3 regions of the Lysinibacillus sp. NPDC095746 genome follow, and region 3 is predicted to be linked to each of the others. Evidence: riboswitches for the same ligand, from Rfam matches in the RefSeq annotation. Region 3 holds a riboswitch; each other region holds the start of a gene.
What was found. Region 3 has a riboswitch for cobalamin ahead of ACIQ7N_RS13375 (ribonucleoside-diphosphate reductase subunit alpha). Riboswitches for the same ligand answer to the same signal wherever they lie in the genome.

Region 1: linked by a shared signal. The riboswitch ahead of ACIQ7N_RS10250 (ABC transporter substrate-binding protein) and the one ahead of ACIQ7N_RS13375 (ribonucleoside-diphosphate reductase subunit alpha) in region 3 are both predicted to bind cobalamin.
Region 2: linked by a shared signal. The riboswitch ahead of nikA (nickel ABC transporter substrate-binding protein) and the one ahead of ACIQ7N_RS13375 (ribonucleoside-diphosphate reductase subunit alpha) in region 3 are both predicted to bind cobalamin.

The regions. Positions count from the first base shown of each region.
Region 1 covers NZ_JBIWGL010000011.1:66,455-72,952, reverse strand. The annotation lists gene ACIQ7N_RS10260 (class I adenylate-forming enzyme family protein) at 1-898, shown strand, start outside; gene ACIQ7N_RS10255 (acyl-CoA dehydrogenase family protein) at 900-2,567, shown strand; cobalamin riboswitch at 2,868-3,050, shown strand; gene ACIQ7N_RS10250 (ABC transporter substrate-binding protein) at 3,305-4,270, shown strand; gene ACIQ7N_RS10245 (FecCD family ABC transporter permease) at 4,267-5,268, shown strand; gene ACIQ7N_RS10240 (adenosylcobinamide amidohydrolase) at 5,265-6,498, shown strand, end outside.
Region 2 covers NZ_JBIWGL010000026.1:56,957-63,454, reverse strand. The annotation lists gene ACIQ7N_RS18025 (ABC transporter ATP-binding protein) at 210-1,010, opposite strand; gene ACIQ7N_RS18020 (ABC transporter ATP-binding protein) at 1,022-1,795, opposite strand; gene ACIQ7N_RS18015 (ABC transporter permease subunit) at 1,806-2,618, opposite strand; gene nikB (nickel ABC transporter permease) at 2,620-3,573, opposite strand; gene nikA (nickel ABC transporter substrate-binding protein) at 3,645-5,258, opposite strand; cobalamin riboswitch at 5,404-5,596, opposite strand; gene ACIQ7N_RS18000 (hypothetical protein) at 5,719-6,498, opposite strand, start outside.
Region 3 covers NZ_JBIWGL010000016.1:73,901-80,398, reverse strand. The annotation lists gene ACIQ7N_RS13385 (DUF4190 domain-containing protein) at 1-227, shown strand, start outside; gene ACIQ7N_RS13380 (ribonucleotide-diphosphate reductase subunit beta) at 374-1,414, opposite strand; gene ACIQ7N_RS13375 (ribonucleoside-diphosphate reductase subunit alpha) at 1,427-3,640, opposite strand; cobalamin riboswitch at 3,802-3,989, opposite strand; gene ACIQ7N_RS13370 (hypothetical protein) at 4,100-4,783, opposite strand; gene ACIQ7N_RS13365 (ECF transporter S component) at 4,780-5,274, opposite strand; gene ACIQ7N_RS13360 (bifunctional adenosylcobinamide kinase/adenosylcobinamide-phosphate guanylyltransferase) at 5,481-5,873, opposite strand; gene ACIQ7N_RS13355 (histidine phosphatase family protein) at 5,822-6,421, opposite strand; gene cobS (adenosylcobinamide-GDP ribazoletransferase) at 6,394-6,498, opposite strand, start outside.

The sequences.
Region 1 (6,498 bases), on a different contig from region 3:
ATTGACGCATTCAGCCCCATTACATTTATTTTTAATGGCAGGAGTACTTGTAGGCTCGACCAATATACTAACGCCAACATTTACACCTGATTTATTGATAGATTCAATTGAGCAGGAACGGACAACGCATTTCTTCGGAGCACCTGTTGCTTATTTGTTAACCGCCCAAATGCCAAGATTGCAAACAGCTGATCTATCATCGATGAAATGGTGGGTTTATGGTGGAGCGCCGTTATCGCAAAATGAAATTCGCTTTATCCAAAAAGCTTTCCGAACGGATCATGTAACCTGTGTCTATGGATTAACAGAGGCTGGTCCAAATGGTTCAATATTGTTTGGTGAAGAGCATGTAACGAAGGCGGGGAGCATTGGTCGGCGTGCACCACTTGGGGCGGAGCTACGGATTATTAACGACAATGGAGAAGATGTCAGTGTGGGTGACGTAGGAGAAATCGTGCTATTCGGTGAGGGTAATATGCTGGGCTATTACAAGGATGATGTTGCCACAAAGGGTGCATTTATAGATGGGTGGCTGAAAACAGGTGACCTAGCTCGCATAGATGAGGACGGCTATATTTGGATTGTCGATCGTAAAAAGGATGTTATTTTTTCAGGTGGTGTGAATATTTATCCGAAAGAAATAGAAGATCATATGTTGAGCTATGAGGGGATATTTGAAGTGGCTGTAATCGGTGTACCACATCCGGAGTGGGGAGAAACGGTGAAGGCTGTTTATGCCGCTAAAACGGAAACTGACGAGGACGAACTTAAAGCTTATTTGGAGGAGCACCTTGCTAAATATAAAATTCCACGCATCTTTGAACGTGTGGAAGCGTTACCACGAAATGCATCGGGCAAAATACTAAAACAATCCTTGAAGGGGCAAGAGGTGAGATAGCATGAAAGTTTTACAGCGGGAAGAAATGAAAACAACAAACTTTTTTAACGAAAATGATACACTTCATAAAGTTTTAGAAATGATGCTAGATAAAGAGTTTGTGGACTATGCAAAACGTGAGCTAACAGATTTTGGTGAACTTTGTGCTGGAGATATTGATGTGAGAGCCAAGCATACTGATAGAGAGGGTGAACCTCGATTACAAAGGTATAATGCCTATGGTGAAGAAGTGTCAGAGGTTTGGGTCAATGATGGCTACAAAAAAACAATTGAAGAGACATACAATACCGGCATTGTTGGCTATGTGCATAAGGATATTCCGCAATTAGGTAGAAAGGGTAACTATGTCTATAGCTTTGCTCAAGGCTATATACTATCACATGCTGAGCCAGGCTTTTACTGTCCTGTTACGTTAACAATGGCAACGGCTTATCTCCTTGATCATTATGCAAGTGACGAGGTGAAAGCGCGCTTTTTACCACATGTTTGTGCAACAGGAGAGACAGAGCTATATGAGGGGGCTACGTTTTTAACCGAGCGTCAAGGTGGCTCTGATGTTGGAGCGAATGTTGTGAAGGCAAGACAGGACGGCAATCAGTATCGTTTATATGGGGAGAAATATTTTGCATCTAACGCAGGAATGTGTGGAGTAACCATGGTATTGGCGCGCATGGAAGAGGCTCAGGCAGGCTCAAAGGGCTTAACATTGTTTGCAGTTCCGTGGCGAAATGAGGATGGCACAGTTAATAACCTGCGCATTCGGCGTTTAAAGGATAAACTTGGCGTTAGAGCAGTGCCTTCTGGTGAGGTGGAATTTGATGGTGCACTAGCATATGTTGTCGGTGACCCAAATAAAGGGATTTACTATATGCTGGAGGCGCTTAATTTATCAAGAATTTGCAATGCGGTTGCTTCTATCGGCATTATGCGCCGCGGTTATTTAGAGGCGAAGCATTATGTGACAAATCGTCATGCCTTTGGTAAACCTTTAACACAATATCCTATGATCCAGGATACACTAGGGAAATTCGCTGCCAAGCTTCATGTAGAAGTTGCCACAGTTTTTGATCTTATTCAGCTGTACGATAAAGTAACTAGTGGGCGAGGGAATAAAGAAGATATTATTTTAAACCGCTTGTATATTGCGATCATGAAAAAAGAAACGGCAGAGCAAGCTGTACATTATGCTAGTGAAGCCATTGAATTACATGGCGGAAACGGCTATATTGAAGATTTTGTTACACCTCGGTTATTAAGAGATGCACAAGTACTTACTGTATGGGAAGGGACTGCGAATATTTTAGCTTTAGAGCTCATTCGCTTAGTTGATAAGTTTCATGCGCACGAAATGTTTATTCGTGTCATGGAAGAACGTCTAGAAAAACTAGCTGGCAGTCCATTAGTTGAAATTGTTGTGGATCAATTAGCAAAACTAGATTCAACTTTGCAAACATTTAGTCGTTTAGATGATGCAACAAAATCGTTTGAAGCAAAAAAGGTCGCAGAGAAAATGGCGCATTTATATGAAAGTGTGGTAGCAGTCGAATGGGCACAAAAATTCGGCGGCAAATATGAGAAGCTAGCAGATATTTATTTAGAGAATACATGGGCATTGCGAGAAATGGGTGCACCAATGAAAACGGTACAGTATTTTTCGGATATAGTTTAACTTATTTGGGTAGTGTCCAAATAACCTGCTGAAATAGAGGAACTCGGTCTAAGAACGCCACGTCCTGTGGCGACGACTGAGTGACCAACATCATATTGGCGAATGTCACGGAATCGGAAAGAAGTTCACATGGGATGTTAGCCTAAAATCATCGCATCCATGCGATAACGGCTAACTGACCTGCATCACGCAGGCCTAAGCACAAAGCCAATCCCGGACGCAATTATGCCAAGGCATAATGGATTGTTTAGAAGTCGTCTCGAATGGAGGCGACTTCTTTCATTTTCATGTATAATAAAATCAACTGAATATTATAAAGGTTCTTTACTTAAGTAAAGTGAAAAGGGAAATCGGTGTAATTCCGATGCGGTCCCGCCACTGTATGTGTGAGTTTTTTCAATCTGCGCCACTGAAAATTTCGGGAAGGCTTGAAAAAGCGTATGAAGCACGAGCCAGGAGACCTGCCTTTATAGAAAACACGTTGTAGCCTACGAGGATAGGATGGTGGATTTTGTATATGTATTTTTGTGCAAATTTGACCCCCTCATTATTTTTTGATGAGGGGTATTTGTTTTGGAAGATGAATGTCGATAAATTTGAAAACATGGGCGAATGTTGGTTAGAAGTTCGCGATGTTGATATACCCCTACAATGTTAGATGATCAAAAACTAAAACGTATCGATAAATCAGAAAAACAATAACAACTATATGCACAAATAGACTAAGGAGGATTCACATGAAGAAAATTTGGAAAATAGGGTTATCAGCATTTTTGGCTATTGGCTTACTTGCTGCATGTAATACAAAAGAGGCGACAAATGAAAAGCCGTCATCTTCTGAGCAACAAGGGACAACAAAAGTAGACCAAGCAACATTCCCAATGACGATAAAGGATGCTACAGGCAAGGATATTACGCTAGAGGCACCTCCTGAAAAAATTGTCTCACTCATTCCGAGTAACACAGAAATTTTATTTGGCCTTGGCTTAAATAATGAAATAGTTGGTGTGACAGATAATGACGACTATCCACCAGAGGTTACTAAAAAAGAAAAGGTTGGCGGTATGGATTATAATATTGAAAAAATTATTGCTTTAACGCCGGATATCGTTTTTGCGCATGCGTCGGGTATGGGTTATTCAAAAGGAGCTATTGAACAGCTTGAGGCGGCAGGTGTAAAAGTATTTGTTGTAGCGGATGCAAAAAACTTTAATGAAACTTACACAACAATTGAACAGCTTGGTCGTGCAACAGGAAAACTAGAAGAGGCTAAAAAAATTGTTGCAAATATGAAGGCAAAAGTTAAAGAAGTTGAAACAAAACTTGACGGTGTTGAGGCGAAAAAAGTCTTTGTAGAGTCGTCTGATGAGCCAGAAATTTATACAGCTGGTAAAGGTACATTTATGAATGAAATGTTAGAAATGATTCATGCCGAAAATGTGGCAGCAGATTCAAATAGCTGGTATAAAATTGATGCTGAACAAATTATCGCAAAAAATCCAGATGTCATTGTTGTGGCATATAATTACGTACCTAATATTTTAACGAAAATTCCACAACGTGCAGGCTTTGAGACAATCTCTGCCGTGAAAAATAAAGCCATAGTACAAGTGGATGAAAATATAACAAGTCGTCAAGGTCCTCGTTTAGCAGATGGTCTTGAGGAATTAGGGAAGGCCGTCTACCCTGAGGCGTTTAAATGAGTAAAAAAATTGTAGCCTATGTAACAGCAATAACGCTTCTAATTATTAGCATCTGGTGTGGCGTGGCGATAGGCTCGGTTCATATTCCGCTAGAAGTATTGTGGAATAAGGCGGCTGATGAAACAGCCGCCAATATTTTATGGAAAATTCGATTACCTCGAGTTTTGCTTGCGGGGCTTGTAGGGGCGTCACTTGCAATTGCAGGGGCAGCTTTTCAAGGCTTATTAAAAAACCCTTTGGCTGACCCTTATACGTTAGGTGTTTCCTCTGGTGCATCAGTTGGCGCAGTTATGACGATTTTTTTTAGTATATCAATACCTGTAGTAGGTCATTTTACATTGCCGACCTTTAGTATGATAGGTGCCATATTAACGATGGTAGCTGTTATGGGCTTTGCTAGAATAGTAGACCGCTCGTTAAAAATGGAAACTCTAATTTTAACGGGAGTTATATTTAGTTCATTTTTAGGTTCCTTAATTTCTTTAATGATTGCATTATCTGGTGAAGAGCTTCGCCAAGTTATCGGATGGCTGCTCGGCTCAGTATCGATGCGTGGTTGGCCTTATGTTCAGATGATTATCCCGTTTGTCATAATAGGCTCCATTTTGCTTTGGACACAGAGACGCGAGTTAAATGTGCTGTTATATGGAGAAGAACGCGCGAAGCATTTAGGTGTTCATGTTAAGCGCAGTAAATATATTATTTTAGTGGGTGGATCCATGTTGACAGGAGCTGCGGTAGCTGTTTCTGGAACGATTGGCTTTGTTGGTTTAGTCGTTCCTCATATGACGAGAATGGTTTGGGGTTCTGATCACCGACACTTATTGCCATTATCATTTTTAAATGGGGCAACTTTGCTGATTATTTGTGATTTAATAGCACGAACAATTATTATGCCAAGAGAGCTACCGATTGGTGTCATTACTGCATTTATTGGGGCACCGGTTTTTTCCTACATTTTTTACAAGCAACGTAGAAGCAAGGGGGTACGGGCATGATTGTTGTTGAACATCTTTCCGGCGGCTATGAAGACGTACCTATCGTCCAGGATATAAGTTTTTCAGTTGAAAAAGGTAAAATACTAGGGGTCTTAGGGCCGAATGGTAGCGGGAAATCCACACTGTTAAAAGTAATAAGTGGTATACTGCCAGCAACTGCAGGCACTATATTAGTAGATGGTAAAAGTAGCAGCTCTTACAATGCTCGTGCATTAGCAAAAAAAATGGCGGTGCTACCACAATTACATGCTAATGCTTTTTCTAACAGTGTACGGGAGGCAGTATCACTTGGGCGTTATCCACATCAAACAGGCTTCTTTTCAAGTTGGACTGATCGCGATGAACAAGCAGTCCAACATGCCATGATGCAAACTGGTGTGAAACGCTATGAACAGACACCGATGGAATTTTTGTCGGGAGGTGAGCAGCAAAGAGTTTTTGTAGCCCAAGCTCTTGCACAAACAGCTGAAATATTGCTGCTAGATGAACCAACGAACCATCTAGATATTGCTCATCAACGTCAAATTTTAGATATGGTGCGAAAGGAAGCAATCGAAAGTGGTTTGACCGTTATTATGGTACTGCATGATATGAATTTAGCCTCCCTCTATTGTGATGAATTATTGCTAATGGAGGAGGGGCGGATGCGAGCATTGGGGGCGCCGCATGAAGTATTAATCGCTTCGCAAATCGAAGACGTCTATCAAGCTCGAGTTGCAACTTATGCACATCCAGAAATTCCAAAGCCTCAAATCACCATGATGCCAGCATCAGTTGAACAGCAGCAGCGTGCTGTCATTACAAAAGAAAATTTCACTGTTACAGATCGTTATATTAAACTTCAATCGGAGTTTCCGTTAAAAACAGTGTCCTCAGCTGTCCATAATCCGGGTATTGGTTGGTATGATTGTCTGTTAAATCGCTCTGTACCAATAGATTATGTCATTAATGATGTAAAGAGAGAGGTCGCTGAATTTCTACTAAAGGAGCATTTTTCATCTACAAGTACCGTCGTCATGTTAACGGCTGTCCCAACAAATCTTGTAGCTATTAATGAATATAAAGCTACCTTTGGCAGCGTCCTAGTTGCCGTTACGGCCGGAGTAGGTAATGCAGTTGATGTGTCTCGTACACATGAAAGACAAGATGAACCACATATTGGTACTATAAATACGTGGGTTATTGTTAATGGTTGTTTATCAGAAGAAGCGTTTTTTCAAGCAATGATGA
Region 2 (6,498 bases), on a different contig from region 3:
TGCATTCTTTTATTTGCAGGCACTATCATTTCACACTCCCCCACACTTCCAAGCGCTAGCGTATAAAAAAAGCCAGTACAATTGTACTGACTTAAAAAATTTGCTGCATTTAGATAAATGCGATGATGGCTAAGATTTTCATAAAACAATAAGGCATCACTTGACCCAAAAATGGCGACAAGTATGCGAATAGTTGCTAGCGTAATAGTTTACGTATTTTTAATAGTTCGTTCTCGGGGATGCGATGGCAAAATAGCATTGTAAAGTTCTAGAGATGCGGGATGCTTGTATGCTCCATCTTTCCCAATCTCCTCAACTAGCTGACCGTGCTGCATCACGAGGATTCGGTCTGACATAAAACGTGTTGCTTGTAAGTCATGAGAGATGAAAATATAAGCAAGTTGCCTGTCTTTTTGAAGTGTTTGAAGTAATTGTATAATATGCTTCTGCAAGATCATATCAAGACTACTAATGGCTTCATCTAAGACAATCAATTTTGGATTTAAAGCAAGAGCTCTTGCGATGTTGACACGTTGCTGTTGCCCGCCACTAAGTTGTGAAGGATAGTTTTGAGCAATTGAACATTCTAACTCCACGCAGTCTAGTAATTCCTTTACTTTATGTTGTCTATCTGTTTTACTGAAGCGTTCGAAATTAAGGAGAGGTTCTTCTATTATCTCAAAAATCGTCTGCTTCGGATTAAATGAATGATAGCTATTTTGAAAGACCGCCTGTAAATCTCTACGAATTATTTTTTTGTGCTTACTCGTTGCTTCGTAAACATTAATACCTTGAAATAGAACCTCCCCTTTTGTTGGTCGTTCAATTCCTAAAATAATGCGGCCTAATGTACTTTTGCCTGAACCACTTTGACCGACGATTCCTAAACATTCACCCTCTTGAAGCGAAAATGTCACCTCTTGTAATACAGGGGCTTTCCGTCCTCGTTTGAACATGAATGGTTTGTGACCATACTGCATCTCTATATTGTTCACTTCTAGCAGCGTCATATTGTTCACCTCTAAAACATAATTCTCGATTGTAAAAGTTTTTTAGTATAGGGATGCTGAGGTGCATCAAAAAAATCATAGACATTCGTGTGCTCAATTATTTCTCCTTGATACATCACGGCTACATCGTCAGCTAGCTCAGCAATAACACCAATATCGTGCGTTACAAGAATAATAGCAGCTTCCGTTTCCGAACGAATACGATGAAATAATGTTAATACTTGTTTTTGATTGACTGTGTCAAGGGCTGTCGTTGGCTCATCTGCAATATAGACAGAAGCTTGTATCGCCAATGACAAAGCAATCATCATTCGTTGTAACATTCCGCCACTTAATTGGAAAGGATAATAGTGCAAAAGCTGTTCTGGATTAGGTAAATTGACTTTATCCATAGCATCAAGGGCAATCTGTCTCATTTCTTTTTTAGTCATTACAAAGTGAGCTTTTAATGATTCGCGAAAATGGCTTTCGATTGTTTGAATACGATCAAAAGCGATAGACGGATTTTGCATAATCATCGACAGATGCCTTCCACGATACGTTCGCAATTTAGTGGCTGATACATTCAATAAATTTTCTTGTTGGTAGATAATTTGGCCTTGCGTAATTTGCGCCGAAGCCGGTAATGATTGCATGATGGCGTGGCAAAGCATCGTCTTTCCACTACCACTTTCCCCTATAATCCCTAAGACACGCCCTTTATAGGCTGTCATATTAATAGAGCTTACGATATTTTTCTCACCGATTTTTACCGTTAAGTCTTGCACTTCTAAAACTTTCTCCATAAATCCCCCTTTATTGGTCAAGATTCTTGAAACTACTTGCCAAATAATTCAATAATAGCACAACAAAGACGATGGCAAGTCCAGGATAAAGCATTAACTCAGGATGTTGACGGATATATTGTTTTCCTTCACTCACCATCATTCCCCATTCAGGGATGGGGGCCTGCACGCCAAGTCCAATAAAAGAAAAACCTGCGATTTCTAAAATAACCTTTCCTATATCTAATACGACAATTGTTACGATAGGTGGCAGTAAATTGGGGATATAATGGCGTATGATTAATTTGATTCCTGAAGTGCCACTGATTTTTGCTGCTTGAATAAAATCTTTTTCATTCATCCCAATAAACAAACTTCTTATCAGTCTTGAATAATAAATAAATTGTGTAAAAACAAGTGCGATTAACACATTTTTTAAGCTAGGACCTAATAAACCTAAAAGTCCAAATGCAAGGACAAGTGTAGGAAAAGCTAATAAAATATCACATATTCGAATAAATACATAATCTATCATCCCTCTTTTTAGCGCAACAAAAGCACCTAGTAAGATTGCTAAAAGAATGGCTACTAGTTGAATAACGAGCGCAGATCCTAAAGAATAGCGAACACCTAAAAGCAATCGTGAGAAAACACATCTTCCTAGATGATCTGTACCTAATGGATAGTCCCATGTTGGACCTAAAAATTTCTTTGATATATCGACCGCTAAAGGGTCATGGGGCATTAAAATTGGCGCAAACAGTCCCAACAAGCCAATGACCAGCAGTATCGTTAGACTAAATAATCTTTTAACATTTGCACGTTCTTTATGTAATAGACTCACTTCAATCTCTCCTGTCCTTCATCATCAGATGAGGATCCAATAGACGATGCAATACATCTGTGCATAAATTTGCAAGCACATAGATGACAGCAATAATCAATACATAGCATTGTACAACTGGGTAATCTCTGTTAATAATGGATTCTATTAAATACCTCCCGAGTCCCGGCCAACTAAAAACCTGTTCTACAATTACTGCACCACCTAGTAAATTACCAAGCGTCATACCTAACACAGTAGATAGCGGTATAATAGCATTTCTCAAAACATGACGTACGAGGATCACAGAGTTTTTTAATCCTCTTAGCTGTGCATATTGAACATAATGCTGTTGTAATTCTTCAATGATGGTTGTACGGATAAACTGAACGAATAGTCCAATTGTTGGTAAAGCTAGTGCGAGTGCGGGTAAAGCTAGATGAGCTAGTGTGCCCTTTCCATTTGTCGGGAAAATCCCTAATTTCAAACTAAATACATATAGTAGTAAAAAACCTAACCAAAATGTTGGAATCGAAACACTCATGATCGTCAATAGTCTAATGATTTTATCGATGATGGAATGCTTATACAAGGCACTTATGATCCCTAATGGCATACTTAATCCTAAAATTAACACAAATGCAGCAACAGCTAATTCAATGGTTGCTGGTAATTTAGCGAAAAGTTCATGTGCTACTGGTAATTTACTAACAAAAGATGTACCAAAATCTAAATGCAAAACGCCTTTTATCCATAGTAAATATTGAATAAGAAAAGGTTTGTCTGTTCCAAGTTCTTCACGCAATGCTTGAATGGCTTCTGCTGTTGGCGCAACTCTTGCCAATCTAAGAATGACCTCCGCAGGTTCTACTGGAACGAAACGAATAAATACAAAGGTCAGGATGGATACGCCAAATAATACAAACGGCAATGTCAAAATTCTTTTTAAACAAAACATCCATGTCGATTCATACATGCTGTCACTTCCTAATCAATCCTATGATAAAGAGAGAGCTGTCTTTGATCGACATACTCTCTCTTCTATACTTATTTTTCTTTATCCATTTGTGCATATGGAAGATCATATTCAGAGGCACGTGGCGCAAAATCCTTCATATATGGCTGATAAATCATGCTATTTGTTTCGTAAGATATAGGATAGAATAGTGCTTGGTCATGGAACATTGTTAAAATATCCGTATAAAGTTGCACGCGCTCTTTTTCATCTGTACCTACTAATAATTGATGAATTTTAGTATCGATTTCTTTGGCAGTTGGTAAGCCTAATTTCGCTTCATAGACACCATTAGCGTTTGGTGTAGCTGATTCATTAGCAAAGCTATGTGGATCTGTTGGTGGTCCATTTGTACGCCAGAAATTAATATCAACCTGATTATCCATTAATTTTTGCAGACCTACCATCACATCTGCGCCTTCTAAATTCAATTGTACCCCTATTTTTGCTAGTTCACCTTGCATGAGTTCCGCCATTGGCTTTTGAATCGCATCTGTTGCAATGTAGATTAAATCTAATGTTAGTGGCTGTCCGTTTTTAGAGCGAATTTTTTCACCCTTCTGTAGCGTCCATCCCGCTTCATCTAGCAATTGTTGCGCTTTTTTCGGATTATATAAAATTGGCGCTAAATTAATATTGGCATAAGGCACAGCATCCCAAAATAGTGTATTGGCCACTTTTTCAGTACCATGTGTAATACTGTCAACCATTTGTTCCTTATTGATTACATATTGAATCGCTTGACGTACCTTTAATTCTGCTAACGGACCTGACTGTGTATTCAACAGTAGCGCACGTGTGGATAAAGGTTCAGACGTAGCAGTTTTATATTTCCCACTATCTTTTAAAAACGTATAGTTATCTAAACTAATGATGCCACGACCATATATTAAATCTAATTCTTCATTTTCAAAGGCCAACGAAATAGATTCTGAATCAGGGATAATTTTTACTTTTATTTGTTCTACAAGAGGTTTTTCTCCCCAGTAGTTTTCATTGCGACTAAATAAAGCGTATTCATCCTTTTTGTATTCTGTTAATACCCATGGGCCTGTCCCAATTGGTGTTTGGATTGAATCTTGTGTCGCATCACCTTTAGGGAATCCATTATCACCTAAAAAACGGAAAGGTCTTACGAAGGCAAGTTCGTTTAAGACAGGGTAATAGGGTTCATCCAATTGCAAACGAATTGTAAAGTCATCCACTTTCACAACCTCTTTAATATGATTAACCATGCCCATCCAAGAATGCATATCACGATTTGCTAAAACTGCATGAAAGTTACGAATCACATTGTCTGCATTAAAAGACGTTCCGTCAGAATACTTAACATCTTTTCTTAAATGGAAAACATAAGAGGTTTTATCCTTAGAGATGTCCCAACTTTCTGCTAGTTTCGGCGTAATCGTTCCATCATCATTATATTCAACCAATGATTCATAGACCATTGCTTGTGCTGTCATTTGATTTGGTAAATATGTATGGGGATTTAATGGACCTACATCTAATGGCCACCCAATCGTTATCATTTTTTCGTCTGTCTGTTTTTTCGATGCTGTCTCTCCCTTTTCATTGCTTGTACAGCCAGTGAGTAAACTGAACATCAAAATAAGCGTGAAAGGTAGTAAATACTTTGTCAATCTCATTTTATGTCTCCTTCTTTGTTTGTGGTGCACTAAATGAATCTAAAGATTGAAAGAAGGCATAAAAAAACCTTATTCCAAAAGAATAAGGACAGAATAACTTACTATAAGTAAGCCTCTATCCATCTCCCTATCTTTCGTAGATCATCAATGAATCTCTTTACAAGCAGGCATTCTGGCTCATGAATCATAATTTTGCTTCACCTTCCCAAGTAATTTCTCAGTGGTTATCGAAACAAAACTCCTCATTTACAGCTGCGGGACAGCATGGGATTTACACCCATTTTCCTTTTAATTGAATGAAAGCTTATTTCACTCAAACTTGTAATGGTTGCTATGAAATTAGTATTAAACATATCATGCTCTAATGTTCGCGTCAATTTTATTTTCTGAATATAATAAAAACCTACTAGTAATGGCTAACACACAAAGGCCAGGTAGCTTAACCTTGGCCTGTTTTACTTCATATGTCAGCTTTCTTTAATGAAAACAACGTATAGACCGTATCAATTTCATGGGATTTTTCCAAAACCCACGAGGTTTGGGTTAAAATCCGCTGCAATCCCTCTAGCCCAAGATATTGGATTTGCACGCCAATAAACTCTGTAAAACCCAGGTATCCCGGATTTACATGCGCCCGGTCGAAAATTAATGAACCCGTGACCCGAGCGTCCGCCGGGGAGTTAGTATAGAAATGGTTTAGATTTTCAATGATGGCTGCATCCGAACCGTACTCAAATAGACCACCCTCCGATGAACAGAGTTGAATCCAGTCGGAACGTTCTAAACTCATCTTTAATAATGCCTCTGGTTGACTCCAGTCATAATAAATAATATTGAGGGCAATGTCCAGGTCATGAAAGCGTTCCCCTGGCTGCTTCAAAGCATCGATGCATCGCTTGGCAAAATTGGGGCCATAAGTATCGATATCTAAAATATTGATTTCAATCTTACGTTCCTTAAGTAATTCTGGGTCCGATTCTTGAATGAGAATTAGGGTGTTGATACTGTCGGTAGCGGCCCCTCCAGCGATATTGAAGAAACAAAGGTTCCGTTCAGGGAATTGCTTAAGCTGGGGTAGCAAAATTTCCGACTGGCGCCGACAAAGATCCCTCAGCCTGATTCGGAGTCCCATAAAAGAAGTTTGCTTCACCGCCCACTTATCCCGGAAACCTAATTTTATCCCTTTGCTTAAGCCGGGGCCAAGTTTGTACAGCAAAGTACGCATGCCGCTAAGATAGGA
Region 3 (6,498 bases):
TAACGGTTGGAATTCTATCATTGCTAATACCTTTTATTGGTTTAATCTTAGGCATTATAGGAATAATATTTTCAAGTAAAGCTGTTAAAGAAATTCATACAACTAATGCAAGTGATAGAGGATTAGCAACTGCAGGTTTAATTTGTAGTATAATAGGGGTTATTTTACAAATCCTTGCGATTTTGGGGTATATAGCTTTTTTCTCAATGACGGTGGTTAATTATTAACAGCTAAATAGAGCGTAATTTGCGCTCTTTTTTAATCTGAGGGAACTCCTTTGTTTGACCCGAGCAATTTTTTTACGTAAGCGTCTCCCCCTTTCTCACAAAAAAATCCACCTCCATGTTTTTTCAACATGGAGGTGGACTTGGCATTACAAATCATCAAAGCCGTTATCTTCTACATTAACCTTTACATACTGGCGAGAACGCTGCTCGAAGAAATCTGTTTTCCCTAAATCAACATCCTCATACGCTTTAATCCACTTTAATGGATTTTTGCGATAACCTTCAAATGGACGCTCCACACCAAGCTGATTACAGCGTACATTGGCATAGAAATGGACATAATCATGCACATCTTCTACATCGAGGCCTTCCACTTTATCGCCAATCACTTCATTGGCCCAATCAATTTCTAGCTGAACAGCTTCACGGAAGATCTCTTGTACACGAGCTGCTCGTTCAGGTGTATCGTATTCAGGATATTCCTCTAATAGCTCCTGATAAATCTTTACAAATAAATCGACATGTAGCTGTTCATCACGATTAATATAATTAATCATCGTTGACGTAGCCACCATTTTTTGATTGCGTGCTAAATGATAGAAGAACGCGAAGCCAGAATAGAAGAATAACCCTTCTAAAATGACATCATATACAATCGCTTCTAGCATATTTTCAACAGATGGCTCCTCGGAAAATGCATGGTAGCCTTTAATGACGAAGTCGTTGCGTCGCTCTAGCACAGGCTCTGTACGCCAAAAATCAAACGTACGATCCTGCTCATCTTTGTTCACTATACTTGATAGCACATAGGAATAAGAGTGATTATGGATTACCTCTTGTTGCGCTAAAATAATCATTAATGCATTTAAGCTTGAATCTGTTAAATAATCCGCTACTTTTCCGGCAAAATCAGTTTGTACACTGTCTAATAGTGCTAGTAAGCCAATGATTTTTAAAAAGGATTCTTGTTCATCTGCTGATAATCCTGGAAACTGTTTGACATCGTTGCTCATATTAATTTCAAACGGTGTCCAGAAGTTACCTAGCATTTTTTTATACTTTGGATATGCCCAGCTAAAACGGACATCATCCCAGTTTAAAATGTTAGAAGAACGTCCGTTGACAATACCTGTTGAACGGTTCGGTGCATCCTTGTCCATAATTTGTCGTTTTGTAATAGTTGTCATTGTTATTTCCTCCTAGCTCGCGCAAGACTCACATTCTAGCAATTCTACAGACGTTGAGCGCACATAATAAGTCGTTTTTACACCGCTCGCCCAAGCATTCATATGCAATGCTAGTAAATCTTTCGCCTTAATCGTATTTTGAACATATAAATTAAGTGAAATGCCTTGGTCGATATGACGTGCTCGTGCAGCATTTTGCTTGATTGTCCAATTTTGATCGATGAAATAAGCAGATTTATAATACCAAGTCGTTACAGGGGATAAATCTGGTACTGTTACTGGAATTTTATAATCCTTCTTCTCCTCTGAATAACTCTTTTGGAAGATTGGATCAATCGTAGCCGTACTGCCCGCTAAAATGGACGTTGAAGAGTTCGGTGCAACTGCCATTACATAGCCGTTACGCATACCTTTTTCAGCAACCGCAGCGCGTAAAGCGTTCCATTTTTCACTGTCATAGCCACGTTTGTCAAAATACGCACCCGTATGCCAATCCGAGCCAGCAAATAACGGGTAAGCTCCTTTTTCGCATGCCAAATCGTTAGAAGCACGAATCGTTAAATACGCAATTTCTTCATATAGCTTGTCCGCAAATTCTACAGCTTCCTCTGACTCCCATTGAATTTCTTTCAAAGCTAATAAATGGTGCCAGCCAAATGTGCCAAGCCCAATACCACGGTAGCGTAGGTTCGTACGCTCTGCTTGTTTTACTGGAATTGTATTTAGCGCAATAACGTTATCTAACATACGTACTTGCACTGGGATTAATCGTTCTAGAACACCGGCTGGTACTGCTCTGCCTAAATTAATAGATGATAAGTTACATACAACAAAATCTCCAGGCTTGCGACGTGTTACGATGACATCATCTTCTAGTGTAATAGATTCGAATTCAGTAGATGACATATTCTGGAAGATTTCTGTGCACAGGTTCGAACTGTAAATCATCCCTTCATGCTTATTCGGATTCATGCGATTGACTTCATCACGATAGAACATAAATGGTACGCCTGTTTCTAGCTGTGAGCGCATAATACGCTTCATAATATCAATAGCTGGTACGACTTCACGACTTAACAATGGATTTGCGATACATTCTTCATATTTAGTACGGAAGGAACCGTCACCCTTTTTCTCATCGTAGAAATCCTCTAGTGAGTAGCCCATAACCTCTCGTACTTCATGTGGATCAAATAAGTGCCACTCCCCACGTGCTTCAACAGTTTCCATAAATATATCCGGTAAGCATAGCCCTGTGAAAATATCATGGGCACGCAGACGTTCATCCCCATTGTTTAAGCGTAAATCTAAAAACGTAAAGACATCTTTATGCCAAACATCTAGATAGACAGCAATAGCGCCTTGTCGTTGTCCAAGCTGATCGACTGATACTGCCGTATTATTAAGCTGTTTAATCCATGGTAAAACGCCACTTGATGCACCTTTAAAACCTTTAATAGATGAGCCTCGGCTACGAATTTTACCCATATAAACACCAATACCACCGCCGTATTTCGATAATGTTGCGACATCTGTATTCGTGTCATAAATGCTTTGTAAACTATCATCTACTGTATCGATAAAACAGCTTGATAGCTGTCCATGTGTTTTACCCGCATTCGATAATGTCGGTGTGGCAACAGTCATATATAAATTACTCATTGCCCAATAAGATTCACGGACTTTTTCTAAACGATTTTCTGTTTCATCCTGCATCAGAGTCATCGCAATAACCATCCATCGTTCCTGCGGAAGCTCCACTGGTGTTTTCGTGTAATCACGGACTACATAACGGTCCATTAATGTTTTTAAACCAATATACGTAAACAACTCATCTCGACTTGATTCTAGGTACGAAGCGAGTTCCTGAAGCTCCTGCTCACTATATTTTGTTGTTAAACTTTCATGATACAATCCAGCTTCTGTATAGTGTGCTAAATGTTCTGGGAAAACTTTATAAACATCCTTCACTGAGACACCACGACGCATTGCAAATTGATCATATAGTTTTTCTAAATATATTTGAGCTGCGATAAATGTCCAGTATGGCTCTTCCTCATCAATAAGGCTAAGCGTTTGTAAAATCATCGCATCAGCCCATGCTTCAAATGTCGCATTGTCGTTTTTTCGTAGCCATCGATCTGATAATCTTACAAAACTTTCAAGTTCATCCTCTGTGTAGTTTTTCTTGAGCTTAGCAATTTGTTGTTCGATTTGAATTGTCATGTAACATTCTCTCCCTTTCCTTCTCCAGCAACACAAAAAGCGATCACGCAACATTTATCGGTTACGTGATCGCTGTAAAATCGGAAATGGAAATGAAGGACATGCACACAAAGAAGTGAACAAATCTCTCGCCTCCACTTCTCAATCCCCGAAGAATGTGTTGCTGTCTTGAACAAATCGGCAGGTCTCCTGGCTCGTGCTTCCTCCAAATGATTACCTTCCCGTTCTTCACAGTGGCCAATTCATCATTTGTCAGCACTTACAGTTGCGGGGACAGCTTCGGCCTAAGATGACTCTTTTTCCGAATTCCCTTTTAAACCATATTGGTACCGCTCGTCCAAAATACTATATATAGTGTTTTAACTCCTAAACAAATCTAACATATTGTGTTTATTGTTGCAATAGGTGTTTTGCCCCTTGCACGTTATAAAGTGCTACATTTTCTCGAAGCAAGCCCAATTACAATGCAGTTTTACGTAGTTTTTCAAAATTTCTAGGAAATTTTTTTTGTGCTAGCTGCTCTTTTTCTGGCTGAATTCCTAGCAAAACTACTGCACATGGACCAGCCGATTTCTCAATATCTAACGAACTTTTGACCTGTTGCTCGCCAAAAAGTCGGGTAAATTCGACTTGTAGACCTTTTGATCCAACTGGCCATACTTGCTGCACTATTCCCTCTTTCCACGCCTCAAAAATAGGTTGGAGCTGCGCCACATCTTCAGGCTGTGCAAGGATTTCATTGCCTACAAGCGGTAATCCATAGGTGTACCAACTAAGCTGTTCATACTCAGTTGCTGTGCGTGTTTGCTGCTCACCTAGCATCGTTATAGACAAACCTGATTGTAGAGTCGGCATATTGGACTCTGTACTACCATCTATTTGTGGACAATTAAGACCCGTCTCAGCAAAAACCTGCTGAATGCCTGCAACGTAACGAGCCCATGCAGCATCCCCTGAAAAATTAGCGAGTATAATATGGCTTGGTAAAGCATTTGCAGCAAGCTGCTCTATAAAAGTAACACGCGCCGTCAAGTATGCCGTTAATTTGTCTGGAGCAGACACAACATCTTGTGGTTTTTCACCAATTGCTGCAGCATTATCAGATGTTGCAATCAACCGACCTATTTGTATTGCATTTCTCAATGGACTCGACCTTCCTTACGCATAAACACTTTAGAGAGAATTGGCATCACAATGGCAACAATCACTAGATTTATGAGTGTTGCCAATGGAAGACTAGTCAGTGATGCCCAGTAAAATGCAGGACTAATGATAAAATAAAATGGTAAAGGTGCAACAACACCATTGAAAACAAGTGCCACAGGCCATTTCCAGAAATGCATTCCTTTTTTATGCATTACCCCAAAGACCCATACAACAATAAACATTTCTACTGCGATAATAATATGTAGTGGCCCATATGGAAAGCCAGTAGTTAAGGCTGAGATAAAATGCCCAATGACTCCCGCAACCCCTGCTAATACTGGAGATAAAAATACAACGCTCAACAATGCAGGTGCAGAGTCAAGCGCAGCAGTTGAAATAAATGTTGGAATTTTAATGACTGCACCAACTGCACAAATTGCCGCTACCATGGCAGTGAGCGTCAATTTCATCAATCTTTGTCGATCCATCCCATTTCCTCTTTCCTGTTATATTTAGCTCGTCATGATAACGTAGGTCGATTTCCGTTCCCGTTGGACGCTAGGTCGCTGACGCGCAGAGCAAAGCGCTTTCCGGGGGCGCCAAGCCTCCACTCCGATCAACTTATTTACAAAACATACGTCTTTGCAAATCTCATCCCCAAATGAAAAGCCTAATAAGTTTTTTTAAAACTATATTATTTGATTCGTTCCCCGATACCGTACCAAATGCGTACGACTTGTTCGGCTTCAGCGAATAATGCCTGGTACAAACGCCCACATGTATCACGCAACAATCGTGCCTGTTTTTCCATTGGCACAACTCCACGACCCATATCGGTCACTATTATATAGACTGCACAATTTTTTTCAAGAGTCTTTAATCTTGTCAAAATGGTTTTGACAAGGGGTTCATCATCCTCAAGATTTTGTGTCACGAGCCATTTCTCTATGTTTTTAATAATTAGTACATTACAGGCTGGGCTGGCATCAGGTAGATTGCCATCTACTAGCTCAACTTTTTGACCTGCAAGCAATTTCATGACATAGTCGGTTTTTCCACTATAGGCGCCTCCGATAAAGACATGCATCTCGCTCCCTCCTCCCAAGCCTTTCTTGTAAACGTTAAAGAAAACATTTTATCATGCGGTGTTTGATATGACCAAAAAGTTTGCTCAGTCGGTGCAAATTCTACAAGAAGTGCTCGAATAACTCCGCCATGGACAACGAGCTGATAAACATCCTCACCTTTTGGTAACTCAGTGAACCCTTCAATGACTCGCGCACAAAAAGCATCAAAGCCTTCCCCCCTTGGAGGCGGTGACTGTACGGGGTCATCTAACCATGCACAATAGCGACTATCTGTTTTCAAGTCCTCATATGTTCGTCCTTCAAATGCACCGAAGTTCGACTCTCGAAATCTTTTATCAGACACATATGTTGCATTCGGAAAATAATGGGCAGCGGTTTCCCTACAGCGCAGCAAATCACTACCATACACCTTCGTGACTTCTGAATCTACTATAGTCAGCAAAGATGCATCAGCTAATGAAGAATCTGTCCAGCCGATATATCGCTTCTCCAAATTTTCCTTTGTTGGGGCATGTCTCATTAAGTGAACAATAACAACGTCACCCACAGTACAACCTCCATTCCTTCAATTGATGCACCGAGTAAATCTCCAGAAACACCACCAAAGTTGCGCATTGTAAATTG